2 regions of the Peribacillus sp. YIM B13482 genome follow, and region 2 is predicted to be linked to the other one. Evidence: riboswitches for the same ligand, from Rfam matches in the RefSeq annotation. Region 2 holds a riboswitch; the other holds the start of a gene.
The links. A riboswitch is a leader RNA that binds a small molecule or an ion and turns the genes downstream of it on or off. The one in region 2 is predicted to bind lysine.

Region 1 (4,440 bases), on a different contig from region 2:
CTGCTGCGATAGAAGAAGAGATTCCAGCTGAGGAAATTCAAACTGAAGAATTCCAAGTTCCAGCTTTCGGATACGAATTAATCAGAGAAGTTCTATTGAACGATATTCTCGGAAAAGACTCTAATCAAATCCTCTATTGGGCAGGTAAACAGTTAGCACGTAAATTCCCATTAAATGGCGATCAAGAAGTTATTGAATTTTTCCAGAGCGCGGGATGGGGCACCCTGGAAATCATGAAGTATACGAAAAACCAGATGGAATTATCACTGACGGGTGAAATAATCAGCCGCCGTATGGATTTACATCCTGACTGTCACTTCCAACTTGAAGCCGGTTTCCTTGCCGAGCAGTTTACACTGCAAAAAAAGTTCCTAAGCGAATCAACGGAAGAAATCAAACGCCGCGCAAAAAAAGTGATATTCACCATTCAATGGGATCCCAGAGATCAAATCTAATGAGCCCTTAAAACAGACTTACCCTTTTTACCGGAAGTCTGTTTTTTATTGGACTCCTTACTCTCAAGCTAGCACATTTGCATGCTGCCCAAGTTTAAATGCTTCATGAAGAGATTCGACCGCCTTCACCATTTCCTTTTCATTGACGACAGTCGAGACTTTAATTTCAGATGTGCTGACCATTTTCACTTGGATGCCTGTATTGGCCATCACTTCAAACATCTCGGCAGCCACTCCTGGATTGGAAACCATACCAGATCCGACGATGGACACCTTGGCCAATCCGCCCTCCGTTTCGACTCGGTCGAATGACAATTGTTCCTTATTGTTTTCCAGTACGATCAAGGCCGCTTGCGTATCTTCACTTTTTGTGGAAAATGATAGATTGGTCGTATCCTCGGCTGTCATGCTTTGAATGATGATGTCCACATTAATCCGGTTTTTCGCAAGTGTCGTGAAAATTGTGGATAATGCACCAAGTGATTGGGGCAATCCATATATTGTGACCCTTGTAATACTGTCTTCAAAAGCAATGCCGCGTACAATTAAGTTTTCTTCCATAGTTGCTTCCTCCTCAATGATCGTTCCTGATTCTCTCTCCATGCTCGAACGGACTACAAGCGGAATTTGATAATTTTTTGCATATTCTACAGCCCTTGGATGAAGGACGCCCGCCCCTAGGTTGGCAAGTTCCAGCATCTCATCATAAGAAATGGATTGGAGTTTACGCGCGGCTTTTATGTAGCGTGGATCCGTAGTGAAAACACCCGTTACATCCGTATAAATATCGCATCTATCCGCATTCAGCGCTGCAGCGATGGCAACTGCCGTCGTATCGGAACCGCCTCGTCCTAAGGTCGTGATTTCCCCATTTGCATCGTTCCCCTGGAAACCGGCAACGACCACAATTTTCTTCTCCTGGAGCTGAGCTTGAATCCTCGTGGCATCGATGTTTAAAATCCGGGCATTCCCATGAACGGATTCCGTTTGCATGCCAGCCTGCCAGCCAGTGTACGAAATGGCTTCATGTCCCTCTTCAATCAATGCCATCGTTAACAGGGATATCGTGACCTGTTCCCCCGTAGTCAATAGCATATCCATTTCCCTCTTGCTCGGTGTTCCGGAAATATCCCGGGCCATGGAAACCAATTGATCCGTGGTTTTCCCCATAGCTGAAACAACGACGACTACCTCATTTCCATTCTTCACTTCCTCGATTACCCGATTGGCAACATTTTTAATTTTTTCTACGCTTCCGACGGATGTCCCGCCGAACTTTTGAACGATTAATGCCATCCTAATGCACCCTCTCTACCTTTTTAGGCAATAAAAAAAGCAATGAGAAATATCTCATTGCTGTGATCACATATCCAATACTGTAAACACAGTGAGATAGCTCTCCAGGGCATAAACCCTGACAATCCGCCATTTATTAAATGTCAGACCAGAAAAACAAGGTATGAGTCTTGTCTTCCTTCGGCGTCATCCCCTTTCAAAACCTTTCATGGAAGCTCATACTTCTCCAGGTTTTTACTCTTGAATTCCGCACCTCTATCAGCACTTTTAAGTTGTCTAGTTAAAAATTCCTTCTTATCATAGCATAGAGAATTGCCTGCAGCAAGATTATTCTTGTAATTTTCTAACGATTCCCTCTGCTACCCCTTTTGGCATGCCAGCTTCCATGATTTCCTCGGCCGTGGCCTCTTTGATTTTCTTCAATGACCCAAAATGCCTTAATAATTGCTTCCTCCGCTTTTCCCCGACTCCCGGAATATCATCAAGCTGGGAGTGAACCGCGTTTTTCCCGCGTAGCTGGCGATGAAACGTAATCGCGAACCGATGCACTTCATCCTGAATTCTTTGCAATAGATAAAATTCCTGGCTCCGTGAATCAAGAGGTACGAGTTCAAGCGGATTTCCAATCATTAATTGTGAAGTCCTATGCTTTTCATCCTTAATGAGACCTGAAAGTGGTATATCAAGGCCTAATTCATTCTCCAAAATATCCCTTACAGCTTCCACATGTCCCTTTCCTCCATCAATGATGATTAAGTCCGGAAGCGGCAGCCCTTCTTTCAATACTCGTGAATACCTTCTTCTGACCACTTCACGCATCGATTCATAATCATCAGGTCCCTGGACCGTTTTGATCTTATATTTACGGTACTCCCTTTTTTCCGGTTTCCCATCAATGAACACGACTAATGCGGAAACAGGGTCACTTCCCTGGATATTCGAGTTGTCGAAAGCTTCAATTCGATGCGGGGTGTAGATCCCTAATTGGTTCCCGAGGTTTTCCACCGCATTGATCGTTCTTTCTTCATCCCGTTCAATCAATGAAAATTTTTCCTGAAGGGCGATGGAGGCATTTTCATTCGCCAATTTAAGCATGTCTTTTTTCGATCCCCGTTTCGGGTGAATCGTTTTGACACCTAGCAGACCTTCGGCCATTTCAGCATCCACTGACTCAGGCAGCAGGATTTCCTTTGGTTTAAAGTGGTTGGTAATCTCGTAAAACTGACCGAGGAATGTAAGAAGTTCCTGTTCCGGTTCATCATAGACAGGAAAAAGTGAAACATCCCTTTCGATCAATTTACCCTGTCGGACAAAAAATACCTGAACGCACATCCAGCCTTTATCATAGGCAAACCCAAATACATCCCTGTCGATGAAATCGGTCGTCATCATTTTCTGCTTCTCCATCGTAATATCAATGTGGGCAATTTTGTCACGATACTCCTTGGCCCTCTCGAAATCGAGCTCCTCTGATGCCTCTAGCATTTTTTCAGTCAGTTCTTTTTTTATCTCAGTATGTCCGCCATTCAAGAACCGGTTGATATCATCCACCATTTTTTTATATTCCTGTTCCTCAACATCATATACACATGGGGCCAGGCACTGGCCAAGGTGATAATAAAGACACACGCGATCCGGTAAGGTATTGCATTTTCTAAGGGGATAGATGCGATCGAGCAATTTTTTCGTTTCGTTGGCTGCAAAAGCATTCGGATATGGACCGAAATATTTCCCTTTATCTTTTTTGACTTTACGCGTAATAATTAGACGTGGATGCCGTTCCGCCGTCAGCTTGATGAAAGGATACGTCTTATCATCCTTAAGCATGACATTATATTTTGGATCATGTTTTTTGATTAAGTTCAACTCTAAAATGAGAGCCTCGATATTGGAAGAGGTTACGATGTATTCGAAATCCTCTATCTCACTCACCAGCCGCAAGGTTTTTCCATCATGAGATCCCGTGAAATAAGAACGGACACGATTTTTCAACACTTTCGCTTTGCCTACATATATGATTGTTCCCTGACGATCTTTCATTAAATAACAACCAGGTTGATCGGGAAGAAGGGCAAGTTTATTCTTTATTTGTTGGTTCATGCATTCAGCCTCCTGTTCTCCCATTTTACAATTATTATATATCAAGATAGCGAAAAAAGCTTCAAGTCCGTAGACTTGAAGCTTTTTTTAGCTATCTTGCTATTACGCGTGTTTTGCAATAAGTTCAGCAAGTGCTTCTTTAGGTTGGAAACCAACCACTTTATCCACCACTTCACCGTCTTTAAGGACGATTAGTGTCGGGATGCTCATCACACCGAATTTCCCAGCTGTTTCTTGGTTTTCATCTACATCCACTTTTACGATTTTCGCTGTATCGCCAATTTCAGTATCAAGCTCTTGAAGAACAGGAGCAATCATTTTACAAGGTCCGCACCATGGAGCCCAAAAATCGACAAGAACTACACCTTCGTTAGTATCTGTAGTGAAAGTTTGGTCAGTTGCATTTACAATAGCCATATATATTTCCTCCTCAAATTTACTCAAATAACTAAAGACAGTATACCATCGTTGCTAGAATCGACGCCAATATTTTGCTTCAGTGGTAGGATGTCCAAAAAAAGAGTAAATATGCAGGCTCAAGCCTTGCCGAATAACACCAAAAAATGAAGGGGCCAGACATGTATCGGCT
Region 2 (4,440 bases):
GATTTGTTTGATTAAGAAGTTTTCCGCGTACTGTCCAGTCGTTTGGGCACTATAGATTGCTAAGCAACTTCCTACGAATAATAACAGCAATATTGTGACCAAAGAAAAATCTATTCGAGATGAAAATTTATTTTGTTCTTCCATACTTAACTCTCCCTTAAAAAGGCTCCTGCGATACAACTTTAAATACACTTATTCATTATACTTTAAACAAATAAAATCACAACTATATCGAAGAATAGTTTACAAGCTTCATGAAGTTATCTGCATGGAGCCTGCAGAAAGGGGGAATTTAACATGTGCCTCCTTTGATTTTCTCCAATTTCAGCACACTTCTGACCAATCCATGGCTTGGGGAAAAGAGAAAGGCCAATCCAACCATCCAACCGGATATCGAGGCATCCAAAATGGCAGCTGAATAATAACCGATGACTTAATTTAACACCCCGACCACTATACTGACAATATCATTCTACTTAACCGATTTGTCAGCAGATAAGCCGTTGCGGCAGGTATGATGAGCATTCCAACTACTAAAATGGAGAGTGCTTTTCCTTCGGTACATGAAACGTAATGATGAAGTTATATTTATATTGTGGAGTTTTTATGGTGAATATAAACTAGGGGAGCTTTTTCTAATGTTTATGATGGGACGACGTGAAATTCACGAGTAAAAGTGTGTATTTCAAGAGTAAACGCGGATTTCTCGACGGGCATCTGGCATTCCATGTGCATTGCCAATCATTTTTCCGGCTTTTTTAAAGAAACTGCCAAGTACGCCAATCCCAATTCGATTCCGCAAAGTACAAACAGGCTGATTAAAGTTTGGAACATCCTGATCTCCTCCTCCGCTAAGACTTAAACCAATCTTAAAGGATGAAACCCATACCAGAACAAGACCTTATTTGAAGAAATCTTCAGCAGCCATGATCTGTTCTCTTGCTCTGAAATGGGTTTCATACGGTACAATATAAAAAAAAGAAAAAATGGTGATCCCATGACAAACATTAAAGAAATTGCTCAATGTGCTGGTGTATCTATCTCAACAGTATCCCGTGTATTGAATAATCATCCTTATGTAAGCTCTGATAAGAGAGAGAGCGTTTTACAAGCCGTTGATCGCTTGAATTATTCGAGAAACATCAACGCCATTCATCTTTCAAAAGGCAAAACAAATCTTATCGGCATCATCATCCCCTTCACCAATCACCCATATTACGGGGCAATCGTTAACGGAATTACTAAACAGGCAAATGCAATTGGGTGTCATATAGTGATCTTTCAAACCCATTATGAAAGAGAGAAAGAAATCCAGGCTTTGAATATGCTGCAAATGAAGCAACTCGATGGCATTATCGTTTGTTCAAGAATTTCGGAAATGAAAATCCTCTTGGATTATCAAAAATACGGACCTATTATCTTATGTGAGGATACAGCCCAGGCTGAATTCTCATCCATCAGCATTGATCATTATGCAGCATTCTCCTGTGCCCTTGAATACGTGATTTCTAAAGGATATAAGAAAATTGGATACAGCCTCGGCCGTAAAAAGAGCAGGAACAGTTCTCTTCGAACAAAGGCCTTTAACGATATCATGAGTAAACATCAACTTATAAACAATAAAGAATGGTTGTTTGAAGGCAGTTATCACATCAAAGACGGTGTAAAGTTGTTTGAGGATTGGCATTCGATGATAAACAAACCTGAAGCCATCATCATCACTAATGATGACACGGCTGCTGGATTCATGCTCACCGCTAAGAAATCGGGTATGAGGGTACCTGAAGATGTGGCCATTCTGGGCTTCAATAATGATAGCCTGAGTGAGATGCTGGACATCACGACCATTTCCTTGCCTCTGGAATGGATTGGAAAAATGGCAGTGGATCTATTTGAGAATCCCGAATCGGTCCAACATGTAAAATTGGACTACGCCCTTATAAAAAGAAGGACCGTTTAATAACGGTATTGTTATCAGAATGGCTTTACTTTTATATATCGTTTCCTCTTCCAATCTTTCGAGAACTAGGAAAGAATAACCACATAAAATAATCATTGCGATATCCAACAAGTTATTTTATAATTTTGATATAGTAAAGTTTACTCAGTTACTAGCATTCTATTAGCGATTGCATAATTTTTCATGAGTACCATCGTACGGCCAATTACAAGCTGGCGTTACGATTTAAGAAAATTGAATACTTCCTCATTTACCGATGAGTTAGAGGCTGCAGCTTATAAAAGTAGAACGGACGAGATTCTGGAAAATTCAAGACTCCGTTTGAAAGGATAAGTTGCCGAAGTTAGGGTATATTCCATGTATATTCTCGCTGGCGGTGTCACCGAACAGGAACATCACTGTCACGTTTTTTCAAAAAAGCGTGGGGAGCTATCTTCGGAAGGATAAACGGGTTTATTATAAACAGCCGTCGATCTTTTTCGACTGCTGTTTTTTTATATTTCGTTCCCTTCCAATAAAAAGGAGTGTAACATCAATTGCCAAATTCACAATCAACATCAAGCCCCACTGAATTAAAAAGGAGCCTGAAGGCGCGGCACTTAATGATGATTTCATTAGGTGGAACGATTGGAACAGGTTTATTTTTAGCAAGTGGCGGTGCCATCCATTCAGCCGGACCCGGCGGTGCCTTGGTGGCATACGCGGTCATCGGCATCATGGTTTATTACTTAATGACAAGTCTTGCAGAAATGGCAGCATTCATGCCAGTGGCCGGTTCGTTCCGTGTCTATGCATCCAAATTCGTCGATCCGTCTTTCGGTTTTGCGATTGGATGGAACTACTGGTATAACTGGGCAATCACCATTGCCGCTGAATTAGCAGCCGTTGTCTTAATTATGAAGTTCTGGTTTCCTGATACTCCCTCCTTCATCTGGAGTGCTATTGCGTTAATCACTATGTTTCTTATCAATTACATGTCCGTTAAAGGTTTTGGGGAAGCAGAATTCTGGTTTGCCATGATCAAAGTCGTGACAGTCGTCATTTTCTTGATCACTGGTGTTCTGATCATTCTCGGAATCATGGGTGGAAAAGACCCTATTGGTTTTTCCAATTTCACAATGGGCGAAGGTCCCTTTAATGGAGGGTTCTTCACGATTCTAGGTGTATTCATGGCTGCCGGCTTTTCATTCCAAGGAACAGAATTGCTTGGAGTGACGGCTGGTGAAAGTGAAGATCCAGAAAAGAATATCCCTAAGGCGATCAGATCCGTTTTCTGGCGCATCATCTTATTCTATATCCTTGCCATTTTTGTAATTGGAATGATCATTCCGTTTACGGATTCACGTTTATTGAGTGAAGATGTTGCCGTAAGTCCCTTCACGCTCGTATTTGAACGGGCTGGCCTTGCATTTGCTGCATCCATCATGAACGCGATCATTTTATCATCCGTACTTTCCGCCGGTAACTCAGGCATGTACGCTTCAACCCGTATGCTCTGGGACTTGGCACGTGATGGGAAAGCACCAAAATTCCTTGGCAAGTTAGATAAAAGAGGAGTACCCGTGAATGCACTTATCGTGACTTCTTTAGTTGGCTGCGTTGCATTCTTAGCATCATTTTTCGGAGATGGTGTCGTTTATATTTGGTTATTAAATGCTTCAGGCATGGCAGGATTCGTCACCTGGGTCGGGATTGCGATCGCCCATTATCGATTCCGCAAAGCCTACGCAGCTCAAGGCCTTGATATGAATGCTTTACCATACCGGGCCAAAGGCTTCCCATTCGGGCCAATATTCGCCCTTGTCCTATGTATTATCATTATCATCGGACAAGGCTATCAAGCTTTCAGCAGTAATGGGATCGACTGGAATTCAATGTTCGTTTCCTACATTGGCTTAATTCTATTTTTCGTCCTATGGTTCGGCTATAAAATTAAACATAAAACGAAAGTCATTCCTCTTGAGGAATGTGACCTTAAATCAAAATAATACTAAAAAGGACCTGGTCTTCTCTAACGGAGAAAACCAGGTCCTTTTTCATTTCAAATGATACACACGACATTCATATGGACGCAGAGGCATTCTCGAGATTCCTTTTTCCCCCTGTTCATAATTACCGATCAGCCTTGTAGCAGAATATGAATTTAGCTCTTCAGGCAAAGAATATGCGGCATGCTCCTCCTTAAAGTTGCATAGCACTAACAGCTTTTCATCTTCAAACGTTCTCGTATAGGCAAATATTCGTTCATCATCTGGACAGAGCAGTTCAAAACGGCCATAAACGACAATTTCATGTTTTTTGCGTAATTGGATAAGCCTTTTATAAAAATGAAAAATAGAATTTGGATCATTGTAGGCTTTTTCTGCATTAATCTCGGGGAAATTGGGATTGACCTTAATCCAGGGAGTCCCTTTCGTGAATCCTGCGTTCCGGGAGTCATTCCACTGAACCGGTGTCCTCGCATTATCCCTGCTTCGGGC

Region 1: it holds a riboswitch for lysine, as region 2 does, so the genes downstream of both, ACFX4L_RS01960 (aspartate kinase) here and ACFX4L_RS00575 (amino acid permease) in region 2, are expected to answer to the same signal.

Annotation. Positions count from the first base shown of each region.
Region 1 is NZ_JBHZPF010000002.1:83,492-87,931, forward strand. It holds gene ACFX4L_RS01955 (YslB family protein) at 1-455, shown strand, start outside; gene ACFX4L_RS01960 (aspartate kinase) at 519-1,751, opposite strand; lysine riboswitch at 1,841-2,017, opposite strand; gene uvrC (excinuclease ABC subunit UvrC) at 2,079-3,851, opposite strand; gene trxA (thioredoxin) at 3,954-4,268, opposite strand.
Region 2 is NZ_JBHZPF010000001.1:102,885-107,324, forward strand. It holds gene rodA (rod shape-determining protein RodA) at 1-144, opposite strand, end outside; partial or broken gene ACFX4L_RS00565 (metal ABC transporter permease) at 293-543, opposite strand; gene ACFX4L_RS00570 (LacI family DNA-binding transcriptional regulator) at 998-1,960, shown strand; lysine riboswitch at 2,215-2,400, shown strand; gene ACFX4L_RS00575 (amino acid permease) at 2,497-3,948, shown strand; gene ACFX4L_RS00580 (glycoside hydrolase family 13 protein) at 3,997-4,440, opposite strand, start outside.